2 regions of the Paenibacillus sp. FSL K6-1217 genome follow, and region 1 is predicted to be linked to the other one. Evidence: a T-box and tRNA genes for the amino acid it is inferred to sense, from the RefSeq annotation. Region 1 holds a T-box; the other holds one or more tRNA genes.
The links. The T-box of region 1 lies ahead of MHH28_RS02445 (tryptophan--tRNA ligase). A T-box ahead of a tRNA ligase gene usually reads a tRNA of that ligase, here a tRNA-Trp.

Region 1 (16,102 bases):
GCAGCCTTGGGCTGGGGCAGAATTATACGTCCTGAGCATTATTAACAGCACACGCCCGGCAGCAGAGAGCAGACTCTCGGCAGCCGGGCGTGTATTATTGTATTGAGTTGTTGCAGGCTGTTGCGACAGGCGGAGTTAGCGGCAGCAGCTAGTAGCTCATCAGATCTAAACGTGTGAAAATTACTTTAACTAATAGCTTGCTGAGGGTTTACCGCGCCCCGATTAGGGTGCAAGGGTAGGCTTAAATGCAATTTGTACAACTAAATCGTCAGTTGTGCCGCTAAATCTCTGTTTAGTTGTATTTCCTGCAGGCCTGTTGATTAGCTAAATTATGGGAATGCAAGATCATTAGCGAAAAAGGTAATCCATTCTACGGGTAAACGTTGCAGCGTAAATAAGCGGTCAAAGTCGGCAAACGTTAGTTTTGCGCTCCAATGCACCCCTGCATTCCCTTCGTCAAACAGGAATTTTAATAACACATAAACCAGTAGAGCCGTATATAACTGGCCGTACACAGCGTTTGGTGTGGTCCCAAATAAGGTTGGAATGTTTAAGTGCTGCTTAATCCAGCGAAAAAACACTTCAATCTGCCACCGCTTTTTGTAGATTTCTGCAATCCGCTCGGCGGAGTGCCAGTGCAGATTCGTAGCAAGGATCACCGGATTGCCTTGCGGATCTCTTAGGATCACCACGCGAAAACGGTTTTTGGAAAGCCCTTGTTTTTTTCCCAATTGGCAGGTGAAATCTTGTTCGAGTGTTCCCGTGAAGGGTTCGCTTCGCGTTCGGGAGACCGGGGAGTGAAAGAGCGTGTTGTCCCGAAGCCGAATAACAAAGAATTGGTGCTGCTCCAGATAGTCATCGAATCGTTTGTAACCGCTATACGCCCGATCAGCTACGAGAATAAACCGCTTGTCGGTCACCTCGGGACAGCTTTTGAAATCATGGGAATTCCCTGTGGTCTCGGTCACCTTATGGAGCCGGCCTTCATCGGCCACTACCGACACGTGCAATTTAATTCCCGCTCGTTCGCCTTTCAGCAGAGCCCAAGGAAGCCGCCCTTTACCCACGGTAATTTTAGTGGAATCGACGAGCAATAACGCTTTGGGAATCCCTAAATGTCTTCGGGTCGAGCGATTACACCGATCGATCATGAGGTTCAGCAGTTGCTTAAAAAGCTCGAAGGGAACCTTCTTCGCTTTTTTCGAGAGCGTAGAATGGTCTACGGGTCTGAGGCTGCTTGAAACCATGCGTACTTCACCATCCCGATACCCCTTCCACTGCTGGAACGAAGCCTCCGCCAAGAACAAGAAGAGGTCATAGACGGTGAATTTCCTTGCTTTATCGACATATTCAAGTTCTTGAAGAAACGGTGAGAGTTTCTCTTCGGGAATCACCGATTGCAGAATGTTCGAGATTGAAGTAGACTTTTTCATGAGGTCGCCTCATTTCGGATGTTTGTAGGGGTACAAACACTTTACCGAATGAGCGGCCTTTTTTCTACCTTTTTTTAGCTAATCAACAGGCTTGTATTTCCTGCAATTAAAATGCCTCTATACCTGGATTTTCGCCAATCTGGGCAAATTTAGTTGTACAGACTACACTTAGAAGAGGAAAATATTCCTTTTTAAGGTTTTTAATTGCATAGAATACACCTATCTCTGAATGTTCGCTTCGAACGAAACTTTATACCTCACCGCATTTATGGAATGAAATCACTTGTTTAAATCTGATGCTGTACTACACCGTATAATTTTCCAACGATACGCCCCATTGTCCGTCCACAAGCTCGATTCGGTGCAAGCTGACATAGGAAGCCGGGAATTTACTGCCGCGGTTATTCCAGTCCATTCCTCTTATTATATGATAAATGATATTTATAACTCCGCCGTGCGTAACAATCATCACGTGATCATCGGGACCGCTGCGCGCGTGCTCTGCGCACAACCGGACGAAGGCCTCCTGAATCCTTGTGAAGAATTCAAGCGGACTCTCTCCGCCGGGGTAACGCTCTTCCATCCGCAGGCCGGAGAAGTATAAGCCGGGATACCGTTCATTCACGATTTCGTTCGGCATACCGGCGATCACGCCGTTGTTCATCTCCCTCCAGTCCATGCTGCGCTCCAGGGGTAACTCCAGCTCTCTTGCCAGCTCACCGGCTGTATCCAGCGCCCGCTGCAGATCGCTGCTGACTATACGTTGTATAGGAAATGAAGACCGGTTCTCTCTGAGATAGCGGCCCAGCTTCTCCGCTTGCCTGTAGCCCTGGGTATTCAGCCCCCGCTGGCTCCAGCCGCCGCGATATCCTTCGTCATCCTTGCCGTGTCTTACCAGATAAATCGCCAACTGCTCTTCGGCCTCCTGTTTTATGAAGCTTTTGTATGATTCCTTAGTAGATTCCTTCAAGAAGGATACCCTGCTAAGTCTATCACTCAATTTCTAGAAAGTTCAAGAACAGAAGTTACAATCGAAGTAACGCAGCTTGACAATACCCGGACATAGCTTTGCTTGAAGGGTCCGGGAATCTACTTGTTGTTCGGCACGAAGACAATACGTTGCTGGCTGTCCGGCTGAGTCATCCATACCTGTTCAATTTGGGATAGCGGGTATACTATCGGATTTGCCGTAAGCTGGCCCTCTGCAATGGCATGGATCAACGCCGGGAATTCCGCCAGATATCCGGCTGGGGTGACAGACCCCTGGCCGCTGCCGATGATCTGGAAGTTGGCAGAGCGGAGTGCAGCGGAAGGAATCGCGGCGTCCCTACCCGCCATGGAACCGATCTGAATCCAGGTTAACAGCCGGCTGCGGTCGGACCGGCGGGTTAATATCGGGAGCATGGCGAGTGCAGCAGGCTCACCCCACAGATAGTCGAGCACGATATCAACTTCGGCTGAGGCTTCGCCAAGATCCCGGGCCGCTGTCCCGGGATCTCCGGCAAGTGATAAGACTACATCTGCACCAAGCTGTGTAAGTGAACTGAGCCGTTCCGGGTTCCGCCCGGCGGCGATGATCTGACTGGCTCCCATAAGCTTGGCGATCTGAACGGCCATTTGTCCGGAGTTGCCGGTAGCACCTAGAATGAGAACCTTGAACCCGGGCTTAGTCTGAACCCGGCGGCGGAGGGTCACCCAGGAGGACATGGCCGGATTCATCGCGGCGGCGAGGAGCACGGGATCAGCATCTGCGGGTAGCGGGACTGCGCGGCGGAGATCGATAAGGGTCTGGTCTGCGAATGATCCCAGCGCTGTATCGGTTGCTACAAAATAGACCAGCTTGCCATCCGGCAACCGTCCGACGCCGTCAATACCGGGGATTAGCGGCAGTTCCTCCGTACTGGTGTAGTGAGAACCATTGGCCTGTGCCCGGACCCGGAGATGTAACCCGGCAGCCAGCACATCCACTAGAGCTTCGTGTTCTCCTGAAGGTACAGGAGCTTCAAGCTTTTCGTATTTCGGACCTGAATCGAATGATCTTACAACAGCAGCGTACATAAATAACCCTCCATGTACCCGGATTTTTACCCGGGTGAGAATTTTTTTGTTTGTGAAACAAACTAATAAGTTTGCAATACAAACAATATAGTTTGTATTACGTACAAAGTCAACGGCTGCTGTGGTACAATAGGAGCAAACAGTCTGAAATATACAAAAGTGCGGAGTGAAATCAATGAGCAGTTACGATAATTCTTTTGATAAGCTGGATGATCTGTCGATGGTAGACAGCCTTGTGCAGCTATCCTTCCTGATTCAGAATATCCTTGCCAGAATAGGAACGGAGCATGATCTGTCGATCATTCAGATCCGTCTGCTGGGGATACTGCGTGACCGGGAGCCGGGTATGCTGCAGCTGGCCAAGCATCTGGGCCTCGATAAATCCAGTATTACAGGGCTCGTTGACCGGGCCGAGCGCCGCGGGCTGGTAGAACGTACCGTATCGCAGATTGACCGGCGGGCATTCAATGTGAGGGCTACTGCGGCAGGCTGGAAGATCATTCACGAGGTCGGGGAGCAGATCGAGTGTCAGATAACGGCGGTAACTGATGGTCTTACCGGGGAGGAGCGGGCGCAGATGATTGCCTTGGCTGGTAAGATTCTGGCCACTGCACCTGGGGTGAGCCGCTGAACGATAGGGTTTGTGACGATGAAGCATAGAGGAGGAATTTCCATGGACCAGGAACTTATGGATGAACTGGCGTCTGAGTTCAAGAATTCGCTGAAGGTGTTGAGTGCGGTTGGTGATGAGACCCGGCAATCCCTTCTGATGGCCTTGCTGCAAGGGCCGCAGGATACGGGTATGCGTGTGGGCGAGATAAGAGTGCTCACCCACCTATCCCGTCCATCCGTGTCGCATCATCTGAGAATATTAAGAGAGGCGGAGATTGTCAGCGTCCGAAAAGAAGGAACGCGCAACTATTACCGGCTTGATTCCGGAAGCAAGCTGATGGTGCTCAAAAGCCTGGTGAACGGGCTGGAGAAGGTTCTCGCACAATGTGAGAGTGAAACAGGGATTCTCTGATAATGGAGAACCCCCTGCTTAATATTGAGGCTATTATTAAGAATGCGGAAAATTTAAGCTACCATGTTTCATCCAAGCATGCTATTCTATAATCACTTACCGACAGACAGTCGGTCGGTGCAGATGTTAGGAGTACGGATTGGCAAATTGAATGGGTACGAAACACAAGGAGACATGACGATGAGAGTTGTAAAAGAAGCGGAAGCCCGCAGAAATGAGATTCTGGATGCGGCAGAGGCGCTGTTCGGACAGAAGGGCTTCGACGGTACCAGCACGGGTGATATTTTGGGCGAGGTCGGCATTGCGCGCGGGACGCTGTATTATCACTTCAAGTCGAAGGAGGATATTATGGACGCGCTGATTGAGCGGACGAACGCCAACATCCTTCATGCCGCGCAGCAGGTTGCTGAAGATAAGAGCATACCCGTCATCGAGCGGATTCTGCGTGTCGTCATGGCGCTGAACATCAGCAGCGGAGACGGTGGCGGCACGGAGATCATGGAGCATATCCACAAGCCGCAGAATGCGCTGATGCATCAGAAGATTCAGAAGGCGGTCATCCGCGACGTCCCGCCGATTCTTGCCCCCATCATCAGCGAGGGGATAGAGCAGGGGATATTTCATACTCCCTATCCGTACGAATGTATGGAGATGGTTGTTGTTTACGCCACCACTATTTTTGATAATGACATGGTTGAAATGACGGAGGAGGAGCGAATGTCACGCATTCTGGCCTTCATCGCCAATGTGGAACGGCTGCTCGGTGCCGGGAGCGGAAGTCTGATGAGTGTGATGCAGATGTTCAGCGGCGCAGGTGAAGCCAATGGGGAACATAGGGATGAATAGCTCCGGCACAGGCTTCGGCAGATTTCTGTTTCTGTGGTCAGGGCAACTGATCTCAGCCATCGGCAGCGGGCTCACCGCGTTCGGGCTGGGGATCTATACCTTACAGCAGACCGGGCAGGCATCGGCGATGGCGCTGGTGACCCTGCTGGCATTCATGCCTTCCCTGCTGCTAAGTCCTGTCGCAGGCGTGCTGGCGGACCGCTATGACCGCAGGCTGCTGATGGTAATTGGGGACAGTCTCTCTGCCTTAGGTCTGATCTATATTCTGGTATGCCTGCTGAATGGAGAAGCGCAGCTGTGGCAGATATGCTTAGGCGTGACCGTCAGTTCGGTGTTCTCCTCTCTGCTTGATCCCGCCTATAAGGCTACGGTAACGGATCTGCTCACCGAAGAGCAGTATACGAAGGCCAGCGGTTTTGTGCAGATTGCCGGCTCCGCCAAATATCTGATTTCGCCGCTTATTGCCGGGCTGCTGCTGACAGTGTCTGATGTGAAGCTGCTGCTGATCATCGACATCTGTACATTTTTCTTAACCGTACCGACTACCCTTGCCATCCGCAGCGGTCTAGCCTCCAAGCAGGCGGAACATGCACAGGCCTTTATCCGGGAATTCAAAGAAGGCTGGAGAGCAGTCTCCGGGAACCGGGGGGTGCTGGTGCTGGTGATTATGACCTCGGTCATGACCTTCTTCATCGGATTCATTGAGACCTTGTCCATGCCGATGATTCTGGCGTTCTCCAGCAGTGCGGTCTTGGGGACGCTGGAGACGGTCATGGCCTCGGGAATGCTGGTGTCGAGTGTCGTGATAGGGATGCTGCGGATTCAAAAGAATTTTGTACGCATGCTGTCCATATCGCTTTTTTGCTCAGGAATCAGTATCGCGGTCTTCGGTCTGCGTGAGAATATTGTGCTGATTGGCGCTGCGGGGTTTATGTTTTTTGCCATGCTGCCCTTCACGAATACTGCCCTGGATTATCTGGTCCGCACCAATATCGACAATTCGGTTCAGGGAAGAGCCTGGTCACTGATCGGACTGCTCTCACAGCTCGGATTCGTGGCGGCTTATATGCTGGCGGGTGTGTTGGCAGATTACGTATTTACTCCCTTGCTGGTGAGTGGCGGAGTCCTGGCGGATAGTGTAGGACGGATTATCGGCACAGGCAGCGGACGGGGGATGGGACTTCTCATTATTATTGCCGGGCTGCTGTTAAGCGCCGCTTCGGTCATGATCTATCGGCTCAAATCCATTACAAGTCTTGAGAGCAGGGGGTAACTTATGTTTTACCGAATCATCCGCAGCGATATCCGCACAAGCAAGGGAATCACGCTGACGACTATGCTGTTCGTAGCTGCCGCAGCCATGCTCGTCTCTCTGTCAGCCATTCTGGTCGTCAACCTGACAGGGGCCATTGATCATCTGATGACACAGGCGAAGACGCCGCATTTTCTGCAGATGCATTCCGGACAGCTGAATCAAGCCCGGCTCACGGCCTTCGCAGAGCAGAACAGCAAGGTTGAGGATCACCAGGTGCTTGAGTTCCTCAACATAGAAGGCGCGAAGATTGGTATGGACGGCCATACGCTTATTGACAGTGTCCAGGATAACGGCTTCAGCACACAGAGCAGGAAGTTTGATTATCTGCTTGATCTGGACGGGAAGGTGATTGATGTACGGGGCGGCGAGGTGTATGTCCCGATCAGTTATATGAAGGATGGCTCCATCAAGGCCGGAGGGACGGTTACCGTGGGTGACACAAGCCTCACCGTAGCGGGGTTCCTGCGGGATTCACAGATGAACTCGCTGCTCGCTTCGTCGAAGCGGTTCCTCGTCAGCCCGGCGGATTATGCAGAGCTGGCGCAGTACGGAACCACGGAATATCTGATTGAGTTCAGGCTGAAGAACCTGTCGATGCTGGGGGCCTTTGAGACCGACTATACCGCAGCGGGACTTGAGGGGAACGGCCCGGTGATTACATATCCCCTGTTCAGAGTGCTTAATGCGATTTCTGACGGGCTGATGATTGCGGTGATCCTGCTGGCGAGCGTTTTGGTCGTTATTATTGCTTTTCTATGTATACGGTTCACCCTTATGGCTACCATCGAGAGCGATTACCGGGAGATTGGTGTTATGAAGGCCATCGGCCTGCGCGTCTCGGATCTGAAAAGAATCTATCTGGCCAAATACGCAGCGATAGCCGCTCTGGGCAGCCTCCTTGGCCTCACGTTATCATTCATCTTCAGAGGTCTGCTCCTTGAGAATATCAGGCTGTATATGGGCGAAAGTGCGCATCCGGCGCTTGCCCTAGCCTGCGGTGTCCTTGGTGTAGTGCTTGTATTCCTTACTATTGTTGTCTATGTGAACAGGGTGCTGAAGCGTTTCCGCAGGATTTCGGCGGTCGAAGCCATCCGTTATGGCACATCCCAGGAGACCCGGATGGGCTCCAGACGTTTCACCTTGAGCGGCAACCGGCTGCTGAACACGAATGTCTATCTGGGGGTTAAGGATGTTGTGTCCAGAAAAGGTCTATACGCAACCATGCTTGCGGTGCTCGTCATCTCTTCCTTCCTGATGATTGTGCCCCAGAATCTCTATCATACGATTTCCTCCCGGGGCTTCATTACATATATGGGCATCGGTGACAGTGATTTGCGCATGGATATCCAGCAGACTGACCATATTGCTGAGAAGGCCGCAGAGGTTGTGCGGGTCATGGACGAGGATCAGTCGGTATCCCGCTATGCTGTGCTTACCACCCGGGCGCTTAACGTACAGCTCGATCATGGAGCCGGGGAACGGTTAAAGGTTGAGCTGGGAGACCATTCTATTTTCCCGGTGGCCTATTCGGAAGGGCGGAGACCGGAGGCAGCGGATGAAATCGCCCTGTCTGCCGTCAATGCGAAAGATCTGGGCAAAAAGCCCGGGGATTCCCTCGTCCTTCTGCTTGACGGAGAACCGCAGACGCTTACGGTAAGCGGAATTTATTCCGATGTGACCAACGGCGGTAAAACGGCCAAGGCCGTATTCACTACACGATCAGCAGAGGCGATGTGGTCTGTCATCTATGCAGAGCTGGCAGATAAGTCGCTGGTGGGCAGCACAGTCTCCGAATATGCCCGGCAGTTCAGTTATGCCAAGGTGTCAGGGATTGATGAATATGTGACACAGACCTTCGGCTCCACCATCCGTTCAGTCGGTAAGGCCGCATGGGCTGCTCTGGCCGTAATGCTGGTCCTTAATGTACTGATTACCCTGCTGTTTATGCGTATGCTTGTAGCTAAGGACCGTTATCCTATTGCTGTCATGAAATCCATGGGCTTCCGGAATTCGGATCTGACGGTACAGTATTATACGCGTTCTATATTTGTACTTGTGATCGGGATGGTGCTGGGAACCCTGCTGGCGAACACCCTGGGGCAGATTCTTGCAGGGGCTGTGATCTCCTCCTTCGGGGCATCGTCCTTCAAGTTCGTGGTCCATCCGCTCTCCGCGTATCTGCTGTGTCCGCTGCTAATGACCGGTTCTGTACTCATCGGGGCGGTTACCGGAACCTCGGGCATCGGCCGCATTCAAATATCCGGCAATATTAAGGAGTAGATCAGGAAGATGAAGAAGATTATTTCGGGTCAAAATATAACCAAACAATATGGCACCGGCGCGGAGCAGCGCAAGGTGCTGGACGGAGTATCTGTCGATATTCACGAAGGTGAATTCGTCTCGGTGATGGGACCCTCAGGCTCAGGGAAATCCACGCTGATGTTTGCACTGAGCGGAATGGACCGGATCGACTGGGGCCTGGTTGCTTTTGAGGGCAGGGATCTGGGAACACTGGAGGGCGATGAGCTTGCGGATCTACGCAGAACGGAGATGGGCTTCGTATTCCAGCAGCCGACGCTGATGAAGAATCTGAACATCCTGGATAATATTATTCTGCCGTCGATGCGCGGTAACCGGCGGAAGGTTGCGGCCATTACAGATAAGGCGCAGCAGCTTATGCACAAGGCAGGGATTGCGGAGCTGGCGAAGCGTAATATTACGGAGGCTTCGGGCGGACAGCTGCAACGGGCGGGCATTTGCCGCGCGCTGATGGGCAGTCCGCGCATTATTTTCGGGGATGAGCCGACCGGTGCACTGAATCTGAAGGCTGCCGAGGAGATCATGGACCTGCTGTCCGGGATCAATGAAGAAGGTACGGCAATCATGCTGGTCACCCATGATGCCACCGTGGCGGCCAGGACGCAGCGGATTATGTTCATGTGCGACGGCCGGATCGTCGATGAGCTGCGCCTGCCGAAATACAGCGGAGGGACGCTGGAATCCCGCATGAACCGGATCACGGCCAAGATGCGGGAGATTGGGATATAATTGAAAATGAACGATCTGCCCGGATGGTTCGTATTATAGTTATTTGCTAACACCAAGGAAGAGGTGAGAGGAAATGCTGACCATTAGGCATTTTACGAAGAGTTATAAGGGCGGTGCAAAGGCGGTGGATGATCTTAGTCTGGAGGTTGAACCGGGCGATATCTACGGCTTCATCGGGCATAACGGCGCAGGCAAGACCACGACCATCCGCGCTGTGGTAGGCGTGCTTGATTTTGAACAAGGGGAGATTGAAATTGACGGCATCTCGATCCGCAGGAATCCGGTAGCCTGCAAGGCGAACATAGCCTATATCCCGGATAATCCCGATCTGTACGATCACCTGACGGGGATTCAGTATCTGAACTTCATTGGCGATCTCTTCAGCGTATCCAGGTCCAGCCGGGAGCGGCTGATCGGTCAGTACGGCGAGGCCTTCCAGCTTACAGCCAGTCTGGGCGATCTGATCTCCTCGTATTCCCACGGCATGAAGCAGAAGCTTGCTATCATCTCCGCGCTGATTCACGAGCCGAAGCTGTTAGTGCTGGATGAGCCTTTTGTAGGACTTGATCCGAAGGCAGCGCATACGCTGAAGACGATCATGGCAGATGTGTGCAGCAGAGGCAGTGCGATTTTCTTCTCCACGCATGTGCTGGATACTGCTGAGAAGCTCTGCAATAAGATTGCGATCATCAAAGGCGGACGGCTGATTGCCCATGGTAAGACCGAAGATGTCAGGGGCGAGAACAGCCTGGAGGATGTATTCATGGAGCTGATCGATCATGATTAATGTCTGGAGATTAACGAAACTGCAGCTGTTGTCCTCCTTCGGCCTCAATCAGGCGCTGCATACCAAAGATCCTGCACAGAGACGGAAGGCGCTGCTGATCAGCATCTCGGTGATAACCGGTATACTCATGATCGGGGCCATATCTTTCGGCTACAGCTTCATGATGGCGAAGACGTTCGAGCAGCTGGGGCGGATGGAACTATTGCTGGCGGTGATGATGGCGGTCACTTCACTGGTCGGCTTCTTCACTACGGTCTATAAGGCAAGCGGGGTGTTATTCAGCTATAAGGATTATGATCTGATCATGTCCCTCCCGGTGAAAACCAGCCATGTTGTGGCGAGCCGGGTGCTTCAGCTCTATGTGATGAATCTGTTCTTCACGCTGCTGGTCATGCTTCCGGCGGGGGCGGTGTATGCGATCCATGTGAAGCCGGGCGTGCTGTTTTATCTGTTTTTTGTAATGACACTCTTCTTCATTACCCTGCTGCCGATTATAGCGGCTACGCTGGTGGGCTCTCTCATTAGCTGGGTCTCTTCCCGGTTCCGGGCGAGCAAAATCCTGAATATGCTCTTCACCTTCGCCTTCATCATTGCGCTGATGCTGGGCTCGTTCACGCTCAATCAAGGGGAGCAGGCGATTGCAGATGTTGGAACCGCCTTAGGTGATATGATCTTCAAGCTGTATCCCCCGGCTTCCGTGTATGTTGATGCGGTCTGCTCGTACAGGGTAAGCGCCCTGATCTTCTTCATCGCAGTGTCTGTACTGGCCTTCATGCTGTTCTCAGTCCTGCTGGCGACCCGGTATAAGGCGATTCATACAGGGCTTATGACCAGCCGGGCAAGCCGCGGATATACGATGAAGCCGCTACAGGCTAATTCAGCATTCAAGGCCTTGTATCTTAAGGAGCTGAGGCGTTATTTCAGCTCGGTCAATTATGTGCTGAACACAGGGATCGGGATGGTGCTGCTCCTGATGATGTCCATTTCCTTATTATTCGTCAGCTCAGAGCAGCTGGGAACTATTCTAGACATGCCGCAATTGTCAGACTCTCTCAGTACGCTGAGTCCGCTGGTTATCTCTCTATTTGTTGTTCTGAGCTGTACGACAGCCTGCTCTATTTCGCTGGAAGGCAATCATCTGTGGATCTTGACCAGCTCCCCCGTGCCCAAACCGGCGATTGTATTCAGCAAGGTGGCGGTGAATCTCACAATTACATTACCGGTTATAGCCGTAAGCTGGGGGCTGCTGGTCTATACCCTGCATGCCGGGTGGATGGAGAGTCTATTCATGCTGGCCGTTCCGGTAATCTATGCCTGCTTTTCAGCCCTGCTTGGCGTTCTTGTGAACCTGAAGCTGCCTAAGCTCGACTGGACCAGTGAAGTTGCGGCGATCAAGCAGAGTGCGTCGGTGCTGGTAACGATGATAATCGGTGTTCTCACGCTGGCTGTTCCGTTCGTGCTGTTCCTGCTGCTTCATGGGGAGGGCGGAAATCTCATTCTGCTGGGATACGGCGTGCTTCTGGTAGCGGTCTGCGCCGGAATGTACAGATATATCCAGATTAACGGGGAGCGGCTGTTTGCGAGGCTTTAGCTGCTGAAGAAACTACTCTTGGAACGGGAGGAGGCCTGACCTGTTCCTGGGAGTGGTTTCTTTGTGTATTCAGAGACAAATGATCACCTATGTCTTAAGTCCGGTCTACGAATAACGTCCTATCCTCGACTTAACCTTCTTAAGCAATGGTCCCGCCAGGGCTCTTGCCTTCCGGGCGCCTTCACTCAAGATTGTGTCGATCTGCTCTGGCGCTGCTATGAGATCATAGTATTTCTTCCGTGGCTCCTCCAGAGCAGCATTAACCACCTGGAACAGCTCCTGCTTGGCCTCACCCCAGCTAATGCCGCTTAGATATTTGTCTCTTAACTCCTGCACTTGAGCGGGTGTCGCAAATTCTTTATATAACAAGAAAATATTAGAGGTTTCCGGGTCTTTCGGTTCCTGCGGAAGCGTAGAGTCTGTTTTGATTTTGCTGATCAGCTTCTTCAGGTTCTCTGCCGTTTCGAACAGCGGAATCGTGTTGTTATAGCTTTTGCTCATTTTCCTCCCGTCAAGACCAGGAATCACCGCTGTGCTCTCATCGACAATATAATCAGGCAGCTTGAACGTATCTCCATAAACCCGGTTGAAGCTTTCGGCGATATCTCTGGCGATCTCCACATGCTGAATCTGGTCTTTGCCGACAGGGACCTTGTCTGATTGAAACAGCAGAATGTCCGCAGCCATCAGAATCGGATAGGTGAAGAGACCCATATTAACACCAGTATCCGCATCCACGCCCAGTTGTTCATTTTGATCTTGGATCGCTTTGTAGGCATGGGCACGGTTCATCAGTCCTTTGGACGTCAGGCAGGCTAGAATCCAGCTCAGCTCAAAGATCTCCGGCACATCAGATTGTCTATAGAAAATCACCCGATCCGGGTCGAGTCCGAGTGCCAGCCAAGTGGCTGCGATACTATAAGACAGATCACTGAACTCGTCTCTATTCTGTATGAAATTTAACCCATGGTAGTCGGCCATGAAGTAGAGTGAAGTGCAATCACTGGCCCCGGCGATTTGCAGTGCAGGCTTGATTGCTCCGATGTAGTTCCCCAGATGGACTTTGCCCGTAGGTTTAATTCCTGTTAATACAATGTCCTTACTCATATTATCCCTCCGTCTATAAAATCAAAAAGGGGTCTTCTCATCCTGAAAAGGACGAGAAAACCCCGTGGTGCCACCTTAATTAGTCCGAACGGTGATCCGGACCGCTTGAACGTATCGAAACATCACTATATGTTTGAATACGCGTCTCTTGTAACGACGAGACATTCGCCAAAGCCTACTTCCTGAAGGTTCGGTTTGGATGCTCAGAAGCCCACTTCGGCATATTCCCTACACTGATTCGCACCAATCATCAGCTCTCTGAAGTATTCGTTATGCTTACTCTCTTCATCATTGCAAAGTTATATAATATTGTATTACTGTATTTTTACAGTACTTTTCGGTGAATGTCAACGGATAGTTCAAATAGGGTTAGGGAGTGAGTCTGTGCAGACAATACGTGCAAAGCTTGAGGGATATACGAATCAGTACCTGAAGCTGTGGGATTTTTACGGCGTGATTCAGGTGATCAGGAAGGGGGAGGTGCTCTTCGAGCGGGCCTGTGGGTATGCAAGTATGGAATTTGGAATTGAAAATACACTGGCGTCACGCTTCTCCCTCGCCTCCATGTCGAAGCAGTTTACGGCCTTTGCTGTCATGCTGCTGCATGACAGGGGGCTGCTGGATGTTAACCAGCCTGCACACCTGTATCTCCCGGCAGAGCTTGCCATTGATGAGTCGATCACCGTTCATCATTTGCTGTCTCACACCTCCGGTCTATATAAATTTTATAATTTTGAGAACGATTTCTTCGGCGGAGATTACCGGCTGGACTATTCCCGGACAAGGTTCTTCCGGCAATACATTAACAAGAAGCCAACCAAGCCGGCAGGAGCAGCGTACGATTATAATAACTCCAACTACAATCTGCTGGCCTGGATCATCGAGCATGTCTCGGGGGAGAGGTACGGGGAGTTTCTGCATCATCATATTTTCCTGCCTCTAGGGATGCGCAGCAGTACGGTGGATGACGGCTGCGCTGTGATTGAGAACAGATCCAGCAACTATATCACAGACTTCGCGGCAACCATCAAATGCCCGTACTATAACGAGAAGTTCAGTATCGGAGCAGGCGGTATTGTATCGGACTGCGCGGATTTGTACAAATGGTATGTCTGTCTGCGTGACCGGAAACTTCTATCGCCTGCAGGCTATGAACGATTCTTCCAAGAGAACGAGAACAACTACAACTACTGCTACGGCCTGGAGCATCACCTGCTATACGGGCAAGACAGGTATTCCCATGGGGGCGATCAGCTGGGGATTTGTACGTATATGCAGCATTTTTACGCTGAAGATCTTTGCATTATCATTCTCTCGAACAATGAAGGAATCAATCAGTACAGACTCGGCAATGCGCTCGCGGATATTCTGCATCATGTGGAGGTGGAGGCTCCGACCCGGCATCCTGAGCTTGAGCTCAGTGAGGGATGTTTAAGGGCGTACTGTGGAACCTATCTACCAGACAAAATTCAGATCGAGCTGATCGGCGGGAAGCTCTACTTCACCAGATTCACCGGCAACGTCCATATTGAGCTCTACCCGGTAGGCGAAGGAGAATTTGTCCAGCGCTATTATGACCAGCTCCACCCCTATAAGATCACTGAGAATGCGCAGGGAGAGAAAATTTTTCTCGGATATGCACGATTAGCCCCTTGAAGTTGCCGCTGCGTCAAGTGATAGGATAGGGATGAGATCACAGGAAGGAGGGCGAAAATGAGCAGAACGATTACTATACAAGAATGTTCAGAGCAGTTGGGGCTAACGAGCCGCACCTTGCGGCACTGGGAAGCGGAAGGATTGTTTCAGAGTAAGAGAGAGGTCTCTTCCGGCTGGCGTACATACGATGAACATGCGCTCAAGTGTATCAGGATAACAGCGCTGCTGCGGAGAATGGATATCCCGATCAGAGAAATACAGACTGTCTTGGATAAGAGTTCTGTGCCTGTGCTTAAGCAGGTTATACAGAACAGGATAAGGGCTCTACAGGTTCACCAGGAAGAACTCGAACGGGTGGGACAGCATTTACATCAGGTACTAGATTACCTGAATAATTCCAATAAGAGGACCTCCATTCAGGAGGAACTGCTTAGCGAAATGGAGAATGTCTTTATGAGTAATATAACCGGGCAGTCCACATTCAAAGTGATTACACTGCCGGCGATGAGAGTAGCTTATCATATCGTGGTGGACCAGTCTCCTGAAGATAAAGCGATAGGCCCTATCATGGATTGGCTGGAAGCTGCTAATCTTCTGGGCACCGCGCGGTTATTCGGCGGAAATATGAAGCCTATGCCAAGTAGTGCAGGTAAACCCTATGGCTATGGAATGTGTGCGACAATTCCTGATGGAACCACCGTGCCGGAACCCTTCAAGGAAATGACCCTGCCCGGCGGGCTATATGCCAAACTGGACAGCAGTGACGATATTGGGGGCTCATGGAAAATGCTGATGGATCAATTAGCCCATAGTCCAAAGTACTGCTCGGACCGCAGCAGACTTTGCCTGGAAGAGCATATCCGCAATGACAGCTCTGCGGGCAGTGGCAACCTATACGATTTATCTTTACTGGAACCCGTTGTATTGAAATAATTGTAGCCAAACCCAAGAAAAGAAGGGAAGTAAATGAGCATTGAGTTCAGTAAGATCAGCCTGTTTGAACGGGGGACATTGCTGGAGCTGTTACAAGATGCCTATTCCTTTGACGGCAGGTATGAGCAGAGCTGTCTGGAGGAATGGCAGGAGTTCGACAACTTTTTCTTTGACAATCTGCAAATTGCAGATAAATATGGGTTCATGACTATGCTGCATGGTAAGGCGATTGGCTTTGTATCCTGGGACCCGAGGCAGTTGCCCCAATATGCTGAAATCGGCCATAACTGTATTGCGACTGCTC
Region 2 (16,102 bases), 3.4 Mb from region 1:
TGATCGTGCTGCATATCAGCGAGGACTGGAAGGAAGAGATCCGTGCCACCATTCCGGAGCTTCCGGATGCCCGGCAGGCCCGTTACAGTGAAGAATTTGGCCTGACTGCCTATGATGCCGGAGTGCTTACCTCATCCAAGCCGCTTGCTGACTTCTTCGAGGGCAGCCTTGCCTACACGGAGGATGCCAAAGCTGTCGCCAACTGGATGATGGGCGATCTGCTCGGATATTTGAACAGCAATAATCTGGAACTATCCCAGGTGAAGATTACGCCGCAGGGACTGGGCGAGATGATCGGCCTGATCGCGGGCGGAACCATCAGCAGCAAGATCGCCAAGACGGTATTCAAAGAAATGCTGGAGAGCGGGAAGCTGCCGGCAGTAATTGTAGAAGAGCAAGGCCTTGTTCAGATCAGCGATGAAGGGGCGATCAAGCGAATTGTGGAGGAAGTGGTCGCGGCCAACCCGCAATCGGTCGAAGACTACAAGGCAGGCAAGCAGAAGGCCATCGGCTTCCTTGTAGGACAGGTCATGAAGGCAAGCAAAGGGAAGGCTAACCCGGGTCTTGCGAACACACTGCTCGCAGAAGTGCTGAACAGCTAGACTGCTTTTGGGTAATAGATCATAGAATCTTGGGCACAGGGCTTGTCGGCAACGGCAGGCCCCTGTGCAGTATATAAGGGGAATGTACGGATGGATACAATCGTGAAGCTGAATCTGCAGGATGAGTTCACACTGGATGAGCTGTGGAGTCTTCAGCATAAAGCGTACCGCCTGGAGGCGGAGATCATCGGGTTTCATGACATTCCGCCGCTGCTTGAGACCAGAGACATGCTCAGCCGGGTTACAGAGGAATTCTATGGTTGCATCGATGAGACGGAGGAGCTGCTGGGCGCTGTTGCAGTCATCGAAGAATCTCCCGGCAAGCTCACAGTTACCCGGATGATGGTCAGCCCGGACCATTTCCGCCAAGGCGTGGCCGGAAGACTGCTGGAATTTATCTTTGCCCGTTACGCGGAGATGGAGCAGTTCATCGTGTCTACGGGGAAGCTGAACCTTCCGGCAGTGACGCTCTATACCAAGCACGGATTCATTCCTGTGGGGTCCGAAGAGGTGGTTCCGGGAGTAGAACTGCTGGAACTCCACCGGACAGGCAGGCTGAAATGACAAATACACCCTATGTAGAAAGGAGGAGTACCGAGAATGAATTCCGGTCATCAGAATTATGAGGAGCTTCCCGTGCTGGAGGAAGAGAGTGAGGCAGGCTTGCCGCAGTCTGAAGCGGATGAAGAATTGAAGCCACCCTATATCCCGCCCCGTCCGAAGCGCCGTCCGCGCAAACGTAAATTTATAGCCGGTCTGCTTGCAGCCGTTCTTCCCGGCACGGGACATCTCTATCTCGGGCTGCTCCGCAAAGGGATTTCTGTCATTTTCCTTATTGTGCTGGATATTGTGGCACTGCTGTATTTCTCCTCTATCGGAATGCAGATTAACGTACCGCTGCTGATTTTGCTGGGTCTGCTGATCCCGGTATTATATTTCTATAATGTGTTTGACGCGCTACAGACCGCAGACCGGATTCTGCGCTATCCTGAAGAGCATGATCCTGAAGAGCTGGAGACCATGAATGCCGGTACAACGGCAAGACGCCGGGTAAGGATCAGCGAGCCGGGGATTTCCTTCGGCCTCATGCTGCTCATCGGCGGGGCGCTGCTGTTTCTTTTCCAGCAAAAGCCGCCCTGGCTTCGGGTATTCATTGAGACCTCCGCCGGAGCTGCTGTGGCAGTGGTGCTGATAGGCGTCAGTCTGCTTATGGGAATTAGAGAGATGTCCAGGGACGCCCTGGCACGTCAGGGCAAGGAGCGGAAGAAACGGCGGATCGGCAGATATACTGCCTCGATAACGCTGGCTGCGGTAGGCATCCTGCTTCTTGTGGACTGGCGCGATGGAACCGATAATATGATGCTGCTGCTCCAATGGTGGCCCCTCATCCCGGTATTATGGGGAGTAGAGTATCTGCTGATCTACATGCTCTTCCGCCGTTTGAAGCAGAACGGCAGTACAGCCGGAAGAGCAAGAATGGATCTGCGGGGATTGTTCTCTGCGGTAATACTGGCTGCATGTGTGTTTATCGTAACCGAGCAGGAGCATTATTTACATCTGTGGAATAAGGTCAGTCTGAACCTGAGCGTGGCTGCAGTCGATTACGGGGAGGCGGAAGGAAGCTCTTACGAGAAGGCGCCGCTGATCGTTCCGGTCGAACTGAATACCTCCAAGGTCAATATTGATGCCATTAATGGCGATATTCTTATTCACCGGGCTGCTGTGGAGGATATCGAGATTAAGGCAACCGTATGGGTGGATCAGCTGGACGGGGTACTGGCCGAATCCATAGCCGATCAGTCTTTTGTCGAGGTGACGGAGGGAACAACGATCAAGATCACACCCCAGACCAAGGCGTACGGAGAATCCGGCAAACGCCAGCCGCGGATCAACCTCGATATCTCCCTGCCCGAGGACCGGCGGTTCGACCTGAACATCCGTACGATGAATGGCGGAATTACGCTGCAGAATGTCGAAGCTATTGCGGACATTTCGCTGGAGACCGGGAATGGGGAGCTCATCCTGCACCGCATTTACGGCAATGTAAAAGGTAAAACCTTAAACGGCGCAGTGCGCGCCAGAGATGTCCTGGGCAACGTGGAGCTGGGGACAAGCGGAGGCGATATGGGGGCCTGGGAGGTTAGAGGCGCTCTGAAGCTGTCCACGGCAGTCGGCAACATTACGGCATATGACAGCGGGGATACGCTGGACCTGTCGACCAAGAACGGCAATGTGGAGGTATCCGGAGCCAGATCCAAGCTGCACGCCGAATCTCTGAATGGTCGGATCAATATCCGTTCCGGGGATTTCGGGGGCGACTGGGATATTTACAGTGCGGTGGGGGATATTGAGCTGTTCTTGCCGCTTACGGGTAATTATACGGTAGAGGGCTCCAGCGGCTACGGCGATATTGTAACGGACCTGCCAGGGCTTGTGATTGACAAAAAACTTCTGTCCGGCCAGATCGGAACCGGCGAATACAAGCTGCGCGTTGACGGAAACAGCAATTTAAATGTGAGCAAATATTGAATTAAGGAATTTTTATTATATAATAATAAATATAATGTAATGACTTCATTGACAACGCCGAAAGCACAGTCTTACAATTACATTAGAATTATTATTAAGTTGTATAATCAAAGGCGGTGGCATGGATGGGTAGTGGCGTACAGCATGCATTGGAGCAACTCAAGACAACCGGTGTCCGTATTACGCCTCAGCGTCATGCGATTCTAACGTATCTGATCGAAGCGATGAATCATCCTACGGCAGACGATATCTACCGGGCGCTTGAGCCTCAGTTTCCGAGTATGAGTGTGGCGACTGTATATAACAATCTTAAAATGTTCATGGAAGCGGGTATGGTCCGTGAGCTGACCTACGGTGATAACTCCAGCCGTTTCGACGCCAATGTGTCTGATCATTATCATGTTATCTGCCAGGAATGCGGCAAGATTGAGGATTTCAGCTATTCCACCCTTCACGAGGTAGAGCAGCAGGCCGAACGGGCCACAGGCTTCAAGATTCATGGATTGCGTATGGAGCTGTATGGTGTGTGTAAATGCTGTGGCGAGAAGCAGCACTGAATGGAATATTACCTATAAGCGTGTAGAGTCCCAATGCGGATTCTGCACGCTTTTTTGTAAGCCGGGGAGGTGTATCTGCTACAAAAAGACAAACCTTCCAAGAGATTCGCGCAACCAACAAGAGCTGCATGGCGTATACTTAACAGAAGTGTTGCCTGATTTTAAAATTCAATGAATGGTTTGGAGGACCTATTTTGGACAGAAGACAGAGACAAAGACGCGTCACGAAGCGTGGAAGTCTTACTCGCCGCTTATTGGGACTTGTCATCATAGCCGCCGCAGCCTTTTGGGTTGTGTATTATGTACTGCCGAACCGCCAGCATCTGGACCCGGACTGGAAGGGGCTGGACAAGCCGATTTTTGTTAAAGGACAGCTGACAGGCTATTCAGCATCAGGTACGGGGGACAGCCTGCTTTTACCGCTGCCTTTTTTACAGGAATATGTAGATCCTTCTATCCGTTATGAAAAAGAGAGCAAATCCGTCATTCTCTCAACGGACAGCAGTCTGCTATATATGCAGGAAGAATCAACCGCCGCAGCTCTAAACAATGAACCTCTGCAGCTTCGTCTTGCTCCCGAGGTTAAAGATAAAGTGACCTATCTTCCGACAGACACGCTGGAGAATCTGTACGGCTTCGAGATCGAAGAGGATACTGCCACCGGTGCGGTCCTGCTGATGACTGCTGGAGAATCGGTGCCGCTCGGCAAGGTGAAGGGCAAAGAGGGCGGGAAAACCAAAGCCCTGCGCAGTGAGCCCACGGTGCATGCACCCATACTTGCCGATATGAATCCGGGGGATGTCGTAAGAATCTGGAATACGGACACCAAGGGCTGGGTATTCGCTCAGCTTGATAACGGTTATTCGGGCTACGCCCGGGCAGAGGACATTACCGGAGACGGCACCAGAACTGTTGAGAACAAGCCTGCTGTCCCTACACGCGCGCAGCGCAGCTGGAAGGGCAAGCCGGTTAACATGTTCTGGGAGGCCGTGTATGAACGCAAGCCGAATCCGGCCAAATTTGCAGCCTTGCCTGGAGTAAATGTGGTTAGCCCCACCTGGTTCAGCATCATTGATGTGAAGGGGAATGTGCGCAGCCAGGCGGACCGCGCATATGTGGATTGGGCGCATAATCAGGGGATGGAGGTATGGGGGCTGCTGAGCAACAGCTTTGAACCTGATTTGACTACTGAAGCCCTATCGACGTATGACAATCGGATGAATGCCATTGTGCAGATGCTCAAGTATGCCGACCTGTATAATTTGGACGGGATTAATATCGACTTTGAGAATGTCTATACCAAGGATGGACCGAATGTAACGCAGTTCATGCGGGAACTGAAGCCGATGGCCCAGAGCCGGAATCTGATTGTTTCTATTGATGTGACGCCGAAGTCCAAGAGCGAGATGTGGTCCCTGTTCCTCGACCGCCGGGCGCTTGCCGCCGTATCCGACTTCCTGGTTGTAATGGCCTACGATGAGCACTGGGCAGCCAGTCCGGTTGCAGGATCAGTAGCCTCTCTACCCTGGGTTAAGACCTCTGTGAACCGGATTATAGAGGAGGACGAGGTGCCGGCTGAGAAGCTGATTCTGGGAGTGCCGCTCTATACGCGGATCTGGACGGAAGCCACCGAGAAGGGGAAGACCAAAGTAAGCTCCAAGGCCGTCAGCATGAATGCGGTCAAGGAGATTATTGCCGAGAAGAAGCTGAAGCCGGTATTTGATAAGGAAACCGGACAGAACTACGTAGAGTATAAGGAAGAGGATGTTCTGCGCAAAATCTGGATCGAGGACGCCACCTCGCTCACAGCACGGGTAGAACTGGCCCAATCCTTGAAACTGGGCGGTGTGGCAGCGTGGAACCGGAGCTTCGCCAGTCCAGAGGCCTGGGAAGCATTGAAGGGAATTATTCAATAAGATGATTTCATTAAAAAAAGGTGTTGTCCTACAGTGGACAACACCTTTTTTGGCAGACCATCCTATTCTTACATTACCTTGTCTCTTAATAAATGCTTAATGTCAGTAAGCACTGCTTGGCGAGGATTAGTGTTTCAGTTGCTGGGCTTCAAGCTCTTCGGCAGTAATGGTAGCTTGTGAAGCATCCATGGTGAGGATGGTATGGCAGAACATACAGCGGTCCGTTTTGCCCAGCATTTTGGTCAGCTTATGGCACTCCGGACATTCCACCTGAACCGCACTGGTGGAGAGCATGCCCGCCCAGAAATAAATAGCCAGACTGGCCAACATGGAGATGAGTCCAATGACAAGACCGATACCAGCAACCACCTTGCCGGCAGATCCCCAGAATACAATACCTGCGGTTCCCATGATCATGAGACCCATGCCAAGCATGGTCAGGAGCAGTCCCCAGGTGCGAAAAGCATTGATTTTGGCCGATTTAAATTTCATGAGTATGATCTCCTAACTGAAATATAGTTCGGGTGTTCAGGAGGAACTGGCATGAGTATGTAGAATATGATTATGTATAGAGATTATAACTGACGGATGCAAAATCGCCAAATTTGATGGAGGGAAGTATGGAACTGTCCAATTTGACCCTATTAAGCGGGGAGACATTTGAGGAGAATGTTCTGGGAGCCGTTGCTTGGCGGCAAAGAGGGGATGCCACGTTTCAGAGTGCGCTGCTGCACGATTTTGATATGGTGGTACTTCTGCTGCATGAGGAACAGGAGACGGAACGCATCATAACCCATAGCATTGCCGGGGATAAGCGGACGCAGTCGGTGCATGTGGGGCTGTCCGCACTGGAACGTGCTGTGATGGCCGGGGATAACAACGAGCTTCTTGCCAGCCTGATATCCGGAGAGGTCATCTGGGACCCGAAGGGAATCTTGGCGGAGATGCGCAAGCAGCTCACTCAATTTGAGGGCCCGCTCAAAGAACGGGTGCTGTTTATGGAATTCTCCCGTTTTTTACATATGTATATTAAGTCCAAGCGTTATATTGAAGCAGGGTGTACCATGGACGCCTATAATTGCGTACTGATGGCCTTGTATCATTGGGCACGCATTGAAGTCAGTGAAGCGGGGGATTTCCCGGAACCGGCAGTATGGGGACAAGTGAAAAGCCTGAACTCCCCGGTCCATAAGCTATACGAAGAATTGACGATCAGCACAGAGACACTGGACCAGAGGATTGAGCTGATCCTGCTTGCCTGTGAATTTGCCCTCATGTCCAAAATGGAAGTCTGCTGTGCCATGCTGCTTCATATTCTGGGCAGCCGTAAGGAGGCGTGGAGCATTAAGGAGCTTCTGCAGCATTCGGGTCTCAGTCCGCTCCAGGCAGAGTTGCCGCTTGTACTTCGCAAGCTGGTTTCCCGTTCATTAATTCGGGAGATCGCCTCGTGGGCAGTTGAAGCCGGGGACGGTCATGCCATTCGTTATACCCTTTAAGTTAACAATCCGCCTACTGGCGGGAATAGCTCGATATAGATAGCATTAGCGGGAGAATGGAGAGGGTGAATGTACTCTCTTTTTTTATAGAATTTATATGTTTGGGGCCCCCGCAAAGTACCTGAGTCATCATCGAATCTAAAGCCTCACTTTGTGGGGTTATTTTATTTGTCCAGGTTTGCAGGGGCGCAAAAGGATAGAGGAATATTTAGGGTTGACTAGGGTGCAGTTCATATGATAAATTATAACTCGTCCCTCTGACATAACGATGTGCAGCAATGCAGTCGCAAATCAGCCGAAAAAGAAATTGAAAATAAAGGTTGACTAGAACGAGGGCGCTGTGATATATTATAAAGGTCGCTGCTGAGACAAAAAACAGTGACGAAAGATGAACTTGATCTTTGAAAACTGAACAACGAGTGAGTATCTGGAGATCACTTCGGTGAGATCCAAAATTAGAGGATGTAACAATTCTCGTCAGATGTTTCAAAATGAGCAATCGCTCTTTCTAAATACCAATTTGGAGAGTTTGATCCTGGCTCAGGACGAACGCTGGCGGCGTGCCTAATACATGCAAGTCGAGCGGAGTCTGAAAGGAAGCTTGCTTCCTTTTAGACTTAGCGGCGGACGGGTGAGTAACACGTAGGCAACCTGCCCTCAAGCCTGGGATAACTACCGGAAACGGTAGCTAATACCGGATAATTTCTTTCTTCTCCTGAGGAGAGAATGAAAGGCGGAGCAATCTGCCGCTTGGGGATGGGCCTGCGGCGCATTAGCTAGTTGGTGGGGTAACGGCCCACCAAGGCGACGATGCGTAGCCGACCTGAGAGGGTGAACGGCCACACTGGGACTGAGACACGGCCCAGACTCCTACGGGAGGCAGCAGTAGGGAATCTTCCGCAATGGGCGCAAGCCTGACGGAGCAACGCCGCGTGAGTGATGAAGGTTTTCGGATCGTAAAGCTCTGTTGCCAGGGAAGAACGTCCGGTAGAGTAACTGCTGCCGGAGTGACGGTACCTGAGAAGAAAGCCCCGGCTAACTACGTGCCAGCAGCCGCGGTAATACGTAGGGGGCAAGCGTTGTCCGGAATTATTGGGCGTAAAGCGCGCGCAGGCGGTTATTTAAGTCTGGTGTTTAAACCTTGGGCTCAACCTGAGGTCGCACTGGAAACTGGGTGACTTGAGTACAGAAGAGGAAAGTGGAATTCCACGTGTAGCGGTGAAATGCGTAGATATGTGGAGGAACACCAGTGGCGAAGGCGACTTTCTGGGCTGTAACTGACGCTGAGGCGCGAAAGCGTGGGGAGCAAACAGGATTAGATACCCTGGTAGTCCACGCCGTAAACGATGAGTGCTAGGTGTTAGGGGTTTCGATACCCTTGGTGCCGAAGTTAACACAGTAAGCACTCCGCCTGGGGAGTACGGTCGCAAGACTGAAACTCAAAGGAATTGACGGGGACCCGCACAAGCAGTGGAGTATGTGGTTTAATTCGAAGCAACGCGAAGAACCTTACCAGGTCTTGACATCCAACTAACGAAGCAGAGATGCATCAGGTGCCCTTCGGGGAAAGTTGAGACAGGTGGTGCATGGTTGTCGTCAGCTCGTGTCGTGAGATGTTGGGTTAAGTCCCGCAACGAGCGCAACCCTTGACTTTAGTTGCCAGCAGGTTGAGCTGGGCACTCTAGAGTGACTGCCGGTGACAAACCGGAGGAAGGTGGGGATGACGTCAAATCATCATGCCCCTTATGACCTGGGCTACACACGTACTACAATGGCCGGTACAACGGGAAGCGAAGCCGCGAGGTGGAGCCAATCCCAGCAAAGCCGGTCTCAGTTCGGATTGCAGGCTGCAACTCGCCTGCATGAAGTCGGAATTGCTAGTAATCGCGGATCAGCATGCCGCGGTGAATACGTTCCCGGGTCTTGTACACACCGCCCGTCACACCACGAGAGTTTACAACACCCGAAGTCGGTGGGGTAACCCGCAAGGGAGCCAGCCGCCGAAGGTGGGGTAGATGATTGGGGTGAAGTCGTAACAAGGTAGCCGTATCGGAAGGTGCGGCTGGATCACCTCCTTTCTATGGAGAATCGTTTCCTGCAACGGAAACATTCAAATCGGAAGCGTAAGCTTCCACAATGAACCCTTGGGTTCGAACACTCACTCGTTGGTCAGTTTTGAGAGCTCAAACTCTCAAAAGTCTGTAACTTCGATCGACACAGCCGTGTTCGACCCGAACTTACAGCATCTTGATCCTTGAAAACTGGATACCGAAACGAATTTGCGTTTTAGAACATTCCTTTAAGCTGAACTTGTGTAAACAAGTTTTGAATTAATGGCGATGCTACGATGATCTTGAAGGAAATACAGACGTTGAAGAAATTCATTGTCCGATATTTTCCTGACGGAAAAATCGAGGTTAAGCTACTAAGAGCACACGGAGGATGCCTAGGCGCCAGGAGCCGACGAAGGACGTGGCGAACAACGAAACTGCCTCGGGGAGCTGTAAGCAAGCTTTGATCCGGGGGTGTCCGAATGGGGAAACCCAGCTGTGGTAATTCGCAGTTACTCGTATCTGAATACATAGGATGCGTAGAGGCAGACCAGGGGAACTGAAACATCTAAGTACCCTGAGGAAGAGAAAACAATAGTGATTCCGTCAGTAGCGGCGAGCGAACGCGGAACAGCCTAAACCAAGGGGCTTGCCTCTTGGGGTTGTGGGACGTCTCACATGGAGTTACAAAGGAATCGAGTAGGCGAAGAGGTCTGGAAAGGCCCGCGATAGAGGTAAAAGCCCTGTAGCCCAAACTGTGTTCCCTCCGAGACGGATCCCGAGTAGTGCGGGGCACGTGAAACCCCGTATGAATCCAGCAGGACCATCTGCTAAGGCTAAATACTACCTGGCGACCGATAGTGAAACAGTACCGTGAGGGAAAGGTGAAAAGCACCCCGGAAGGGGAGTGAAATAGAACCTGAAACCGTGTGCTTACAAAAAGTCAGAGCCCGTTTTAGGGGTGATGGCGTGCCTTTTGTAGAATGAACCGGCGAGTTACGTTTAACATGCAAGGTTAAGGTGAGAAGCCGGAGCCGCAGCGAAAGCGAGTCTGAATAGGGCGACTGAGTATGTGGACGTAGACCCGAAACCGTGTGATCTACCCCTGTCCAGGGTGAAGGTGCGGTAACACGCACTGGAGGCCCGAACCCACGCATGTTGAAAAATGCGGGGATGAGGTGGGGGTAGCGGAGAAATTCCAATCGAACTCGGAGATAGCTGGTTCTCCCCGAAATAGCTTTAGGGCTAGCCTCGGTGAATGGAGTGGTGGAGGTAGAGCACTGATTGGGTGCGGGGCCCGCAAGGGTTACCAAGCTCAGTCAAACTCCGAATGCCATTTACTTCTTGCCGGGAGTCAGACAGTGAGTGCTAAGATCCATTGTCAAAAGGGAAACAGCCCAGACCATCAGCTAAGGTCCCCAAGTGTGTGTTAAGTGGGAAAGGATGTGGAGTTGCACAGACAACCAGGATGTTGGCTTAGAAGCAGCCACCATTGAAAGAGTGCGTAATAGCTCACTGGTCGAGTGACTCTGCGCCGAAAATGTAACGGGGCTAAACACACCACCGAAGCTATGGCTAGATACTTTGTATCTGGGGTAGGGGAGCGTTGTATGTGGGTTGAAGGTGTACCGTAAGGAGCGCTGGACAGCATACAAGTGAGAATGCCGGTATGAGTAACGAAAAGATCAGTGAGAATCTGATCCGCCGAAAGCCCAAGGTTTCCTGAGGAAGGCTCGTCCGCTCAGGGTAAGTCGGGACCTAAGGCGAGGCCGACAGGCGTAGTCGAAGGACAACAGTTTGAAATTACTGTACCACCGTAATCCGCTATGAGCGATGGGGTGACGCAGGAGGGTAGTGACGCGGACTGATGGATGTCCGTCTAAGCAGTGAGGCTGGTGTGCAGGCAAATCCGCACACTACTAAGGCTGGGCTGTGATGGGGAGCGAAAATTATAGTAGCGAAGGTCATGATCTCACACTGCCAAGAAAAGCCTCTAGTCAGGAGAAGGTGCCCGTACCGCAAACCGACACAGGTAGGCGAGAAGAGAATTCTAAGGCGCGCGGAAGAACTCTCGTTAAGGAACTCGGCAAAATGACCCCGTAACTTCGGGAGAAGGGGTGCCTCGGTAGGGTGAATAGCCCGAGGGGGCCGCAGTGAAAAGGCCCAAGCGACTGTTTAGCAAAAACACAGGTCTGTGCGAAGCCGCAAGGCGAAGTATACGGGCTGACGCCTGCCCGGTGCTGGAAGGTTAAGGGGAGCGGTTAGGAGCAATCCGAAGCTGTGAACCGAAGCCCCAGTAAACGGCGGCCGTAACTATAACGGTCCTAAGGTAGCGAAATTCCTTGTCAGGTAAATTCTGACCCGCACGAATGGCGTAACGACTTGGGCGCTGTCTCAACGAGAGATCCGGTGAAATTTTAATACCTGTGAAGATGCAGGTTACCCGCGACAAGACGGAAAGACCCCATGGAGCTTTACTGCAGCTTGATATTGAATTTGGGTACGATCTGTACAGGATAGGTGGGAGCCGTTGAGGCAGGAGCGCAAGCTTCTGCGGAGGCGCCGTTGGGATACCACCCTGATCGTATCTAGGTTCTAACCTGGTGCCCTTATCGGGTACGGGGACCGTGTCAGGCGGGCAGTTTGACTGGGGCGGTCGCCTCCTAAAGAGTAACGGAGGCGTTCAAAGGTTCCCTCAGAATGGTTGGAAATCATTCGCAGAGTGCAAAGGCATAAGGGAGCTTGACTGCGAGACCTACAAGTCGAGCAGGGACGAAAGTCGGACTTAGTGATCCGGTGGTACCGCATGGAAGGGCCATCGCTCAACGGATAAAAGCTACCCTGGGGATAACAGGCTTATCTCCCCCAAGAGTCCACATCGACGGGGAGGTTTGGCACCTCGATGTCGGCTCATCGCATCCTGGGGCTGAAGTAGGTCCCAAGGGTTGGGCTGTTCGCCCATTAAAGCGGTACGCGAGCTGGGTTCAGAACGTCGTGAGACAGTTCGGTCCCTATCTGTCGTGGGCGCAGGAAATTTGAGAGGAGCTGTCCTTAGTACGAGAGGACCGGGATGGACGTACCGCTGGTGCATCAGTTGTTCCGCCAGGAGCATGGCTGAGTAGCTACGTACGGACGGGATAAGCGCTGAAAGCATCTAAGCGTGAAGCCCCCCTCAAGATGAGATTTCCCAGTATGTAAGACCCCTTGAAGACGACGAGGTAGATAGGTTGGAGGTGGAAGTGCAGCAATGCATGGAGCTGACCAATACTAATCGGTCGAGGGCTTATCCAATTTCTAATACACAGATTCGTTTCGGATTCAGTTTTCAGGCGATCAAGCCTGATATGTATATTCCCTGATAGCTCAGTTGGTAGAGCACTCGACTGTTAATCGAGTTGTCACAGGTTCGAGTCCTGTTCGGGGAGCCATATGGAGAGGTGTCCGAGTTTGGCCGAAGGAGCACGATTGGAAATCGTGTAGGCGCCACAAGCGTCTCGAGGGTTCGAATCCCTCTCTCTCCGTAGCGTTACCTCCCTGCAAAGGGATGAGAACCCTCAGTGGTTCGTTGGAGCATAGGCTTCGATAGCACTGCATCGCAATCTCGCAACGAAGTGAAGAGTATCCCTCTCTCTCCGTAGCATTACTTTTCACTGAGTACTTTTTACACAGCATGGCTCGTTGGTCAAGGGGTTAAGACACCTCCCTTTCACGGAGGTAACATGGGTTCGAATCCCATACGAGTCATATATGGAGGCTTAGCTCAGCTGGGAGAGCATCTGCCTTACAAGCAGAGGGTCGGGGGTTCGAACCCCTCAGCCTCCACCATCTATCTTAACCGAATAGATATTGTACAATGACGCGGGGTGGAGCAGCCCGGTAGCTCGTCGGGCTCATAACCCGAAGGCCGCAGGTTCAAATCCTGCCCCCGCAACCAATCCCCACAAAGTGAAGATTTGCTCTGTAGCATATTCCGAATACTTTCCGGGGGCCCCAAGTGTCAACATGGAACCGTGGTGTAGTTGGCCTAACATGCCTGCCTGTCACGCAGGAGATCGCGGGTTCGAATCCCGTCGGTTCCGCCATTTTTACAAAATTTATTTTATGGCTCGGTAGCTCAGTCGGTAGAGCAAAGGACTGAAAATCCTTGTGTCGGGGGTTCGATTCCCTCCCGCGCCACCATACACAACTTAATATGCCGGTGTAGCTCAATTGGTAGAGCAACTGACTTGTAATCAGTAGGTTGGGGGTTCAAGTCCTCTCGCCGGCACCATACCGTGGAGGCTTAGCGAAGTGGCCAAACGCATCAGACTGTAAATCTGCTCACGTACGTGTTCGGTGGTTCGAATCCATCAGCCTCCACCATTTTTAGGGGCATAGTTTAAAGGTAGAACAACGGTCTCCAAAACCGTTGGTGTGGGTTCAATTCCTGCTGCCCCTGCCAAGTAATTTCATATAAAAGAATCATATGGCGACCGTGGCGAAGGGGTTAACGCACCGGATTGTGGTTCCGGCATTCGTGGGTTCGAGACCCATCGGTCGCCCCATTTCTTTTATAAGAATTACATAGCAATACAACTTAAAAGCTTCACATGGCGACCGTGGCGAAGGGGTTAACGCACCGGATTGTGGTTCCGGCATTCGTGGGTTCGAGACCCATCGGTCGCCCCATTTTCTTTTAAAAATATATTGGGGATTAGCCAAGCGGTAAGGCAACGGACTTTGACTCCGTCATTCATAGGTTCGATTCCTATATCCCCAGCCATTATATGCGGACGTGGCTCAGCGGTAGAGCATCGCCTTGCCAAGGCGAGGGTCGCGGGTTCGATTCCCGTCGTCCGCTCCATTTTTCGGTGCCATAGCCAAGTGGTAAGGCAAAGCTCTGCAAAAGCTTTATCCCCAGTTCAAATCTGGGTGGCACCTCCATTTTTAAATATTTGCCGGCGTGGCGGAATGGCAGACGCGCTCGACTCAAAATCGAGTGGGAAACCGTGGAGGTTCGAGTCCTCTCGCCGGTATCTGTTAAAAGAGTCCATCAGAGATATTCTCTGGTGGGCTTTTTTATTGTCTGCATGCCCAGAGGCACGCATTATCTGGTATATCGGGCACAGGGACAAAACTGAGGCGCCAGCATCGTTCATTTGCAGGATGATTTTGTTCTTTGAGCTTTCGTACCTTATCCCATATGTATCTGAGAACAAGAACTGGCCCTGTGTATTTTACTACACAGGGCCGGTTTCTTTTAATTTATATGTCATCTGCTTACATGTTAAGTCATTTATATCATGAACTTACTTCGTAGAACCCACAAATTGATTTCTAGCCGCACCTAGACCCACGATACCGAGTAGAGCAGATGCACCAACCAATATCAGGAGGGGAGCGCTCCAACTATGACTGGCGTCATGCAAGTATCCAATCAGCGCTGGGCCAATGGCTGCCAGCAGATAGCCGATGGATTGAGCCATGCCCGATAATTCAGCCGCCTGATGGGCACTTTGGGTACGCAAGCCGAAGAACATCATAGATAAGCCGAAGGCAAAGCCCGCTCCGATTCCAAGAATAATAACCCACAACAGAAGCAGATCGATACTGCTGTACAGAAGGCCAAGTGTTCCGGTCAAAAGTAGGATTGTTGTAATAACCACTAATAAGCGTTGGCTGGACATGCGACCTGCCAGAATAGGAACGATAAATGCAAAGGGGAGCGAAGCCATAATCAGAACCGAGAGAAACCAGCCGGATTGGCTTGAACTGATGCCTTGTTCTTTCAAGATTTCAGGCAGCCATGCCACCAGCACATAGAAAATGGCCGATTGTATTCCCATAAAAAGTGTCACCTGCCAAGCTAGTGGAGAGCGCCAGATATTGACCTGACGGTTGTTACCTGCACTGTTGGCAACAACGGCTGGTTGTGCTGGATTTTTAAGCTGAGGTATCCAAAAGAGAACGGAGATGACGCTAAGTATCCCCCATACGCCCAAAGCACCTTGCCAGTTCATGCCTGCCCCCACGGCTAAGGGAATACTAATACCGGAGGCAATCGCCCCGCATAAATTCATGGAAACCGAATAAACCCCTGTCATCGTACCCATTTGCTGCGGAAACTCCCGTTTAATCAGGCTGGGAAGTAATACATTACATATGGTAATAGCAAACCCCAGGATTGCAGTTCCTACATATAAGGTCACTGCTCCGGATAACGAGCGAACAGCAATACCGATGACTAAAAAAATAAGAGAAATCAGGATAATACGTTCTACACCATATTTCTGTCCTAATTTCGGTACGAAAGGTGATAACAAGGCAAATGCAATTAGTGGGACTGTAGTAATCAGGCCTGCTAATGTATTTGAAATATTCACGTTGTCCCGAATAAGACTGACCAAGGGGCCCACCGATGTGAGAGGAGCGCGCAAATTCGCTGCGATAAAAATAATTCCTAAGATCATGAGCCAGAGTGTTGCTTGCTTCCGAATACCGGTATTGGATATTCCATCCTGCTTGTTTAACAATTGTTCTGATGAACTCATAGATGTTCCTCCTGTGTACGGGCTTTGTCAATATATAAACGAACAGCCTCCTCCGCTTGATGACCATTCTGATCGGCAATGGCTTGATAGAGCAGGGCATGAGAGTCGAGATAAAAATCCAAGTTTTTGAGATCCTTCATTTCCAAAACCATGTTTTGCAGTGCTTCAGAAATATGAATGTACAAATTCGCCATCAAGTGGTTATGTGAAGCGGCTATCACCATTTTGTGAAACTCTACATCCCAGTGGGCATAAGCTTCAAGATCTTGCTGGATGGCGGCTTGTCTGCACTGGTCAAGGCATGTGCGAAGTGCCGCCAGATCTTCCTCGTCTCTCCTGAGCGCAGCCAGGGCAGCCGCCTCTCTCTCTAATGCATACCGGACCTCCAGGCTCTCGAACTTATCGGTATGCTCGATCACTT

Region 2: it has a tRNA-Trp gene. The T-box ahead of MHH28_RS02445 (tryptophan--tRNA ligase) is inferred to sense a tRNA for this amino acid. The anticodon was not compared.

Annotation. Positions count from the first base shown of each region.
Region 1 is NZ_CP150271.1:605,930-622,031, forward strand. Features, by position in the region: gene MHH28_RS02385 (Rieske 2Fe-2S domain-containing protein) at 1-35, shown strand, start outside; gene MHH28_RS02390 (IS4 family transposase) at 330-1,433, opposite strand; gene MHH28_RS02395 (histidine phosphatase family protein) at 1,738-2,343, opposite strand; gene MHH28_RS02400 (zinc-binding alcohol dehydrogenase family protein) at 2,523-3,491, opposite strand; gene MHH28_RS02405 (MarR family winged helix-turn-helix transcriptional regulator) at 3,667-4,122, shown strand; gene MHH28_RS02410 (ArsR/SmtB family transcription factor) at 4,165-4,515, shown strand; gene MHH28_RS02415 (TetR/AcrR family transcriptional regulator) at 4,696-5,361, shown strand; gene MHH28_RS02420 (MFS transporter) at 5,354-6,634, shown strand; gene MHH28_RS02425 (ABC transporter permease) at 6,638-8,956, shown strand; gene MHH28_RS02430 (ABC transporter ATP-binding protein) at 8,966-9,724, shown strand; gene MHH28_RS02435 (ABC transporter ATP-binding protein) at 9,798-10,511, shown strand; gene MHH28_RS02440 (hypothetical protein) at 10,504-12,102, shown strand; gene MHH28_RS02445 (tryptophan--tRNA ligase) at 12,208-13,209, opposite strand; T-box leader at 13,254-13,510, opposite strand; gene MHH28_RS02450 (serine hydrolase domain-containing protein) at 13,594-14,865, shown strand; gene MHH28_RS02455 (MerR family transcriptional regulator) at 14,923-15,798, shown strand; gene MHH28_RS02460 (GNAT family N-acetyltransferase) at 15,832-16,102, shown strand, end outside.
Region 2 is NZ_CP150271.1:4,005,035-4,021,136, reverse strand. Features, by position in the region: gene gatB (Asp-tRNA(Asn)/Glu-tRNA(Gln) amidotransferase subunit GatB) at 1-602, shown strand, start outside; gene MHH28_RS17685 (GNAT family N-acetyltransferase) at 693-1,166, shown strand; gene MHH28_RS17680 (DUF4097 family beta strand repeat-containing protein) at 1,203-3,131, shown strand; gene perR (peroxide-responsive transcriptional repressor PerR) at 3,257-3,688, shown strand; gene MHH28_RS17670 (glycosyl hydrolase family 18 protein) at 3,883-5,604, shown strand; gene MHH28_RS17665 (DUF2614 family zinc ribbon-containing protein) at 5,731-6,096, opposite strand; gene MHH28_RS17660 (nucleotidyltransferase-like protein) at 6,225-7,100, shown strand; rRNA gene MHH28_RS17655 (16S ribosomal RNA) at 7,618-9,178, shown strand; rRNA gene MHH28_RS17650 (23S ribosomal RNA) at 9,516-12,442, shown strand; tRNA gene MHH28_RS17645 (tRNA-Asn) at 12,504-12,579, shown strand; tRNA gene MHH28_RS17640 (tRNA-Ser) at 12,583-12,672, shown strand; tRNA gene MHH28_RS17635 (tRNA-Glu) at 12,824-12,895, shown strand; tRNA gene MHH28_RS17630 (tRNA-Val) at 12,901-12,976, shown strand; tRNA gene MHH28_RS17625 (tRNA-Met) at 13,009-13,085, shown strand; tRNA gene MHH28_RS17620 (tRNA-Asp) at 13,156-13,233, shown strand; tRNA gene MHH28_RS17615 (tRNA-Phe) at 13,255-13,330, shown strand; tRNA gene MHH28_RS17610 (tRNA-Thr) at 13,346-13,421, shown strand; tRNA gene MHH28_RS17605 (tRNA-Tyr) at 13,428-13,513, shown strand; tRNA gene MHH28_RS17600 (tRNA-Trp) at 13,519-13,592, shown strand; tRNA gene MHH28_RS17595 (tRNA-His) at 13,620-13,695, shown strand; tRNA gene MHH28_RS17590 (tRNA-His) at 13,744-13,819, shown strand; tRNA gene MHH28_RS17585 (tRNA-Gln) at 13,839-13,913, shown strand; tRNA gene MHH28_RS17580 (tRNA-Gly) at 13,920-13,994, shown strand; tRNA gene MHH28_RS17575 (tRNA-Cys) at 14,001-14,074, shown strand; tRNA gene MHH28_RS17570 (tRNA-Leu) at 14,088-14,166, shown strand; gene MHH28_RS17565 (CynX/NimT family MFS transporter) at 14,440-15,681, opposite strand; gene MHH28_RS17560 (FadR/GntR family transcriptional regulator) at 15,678-16,102, opposite strand, start outside.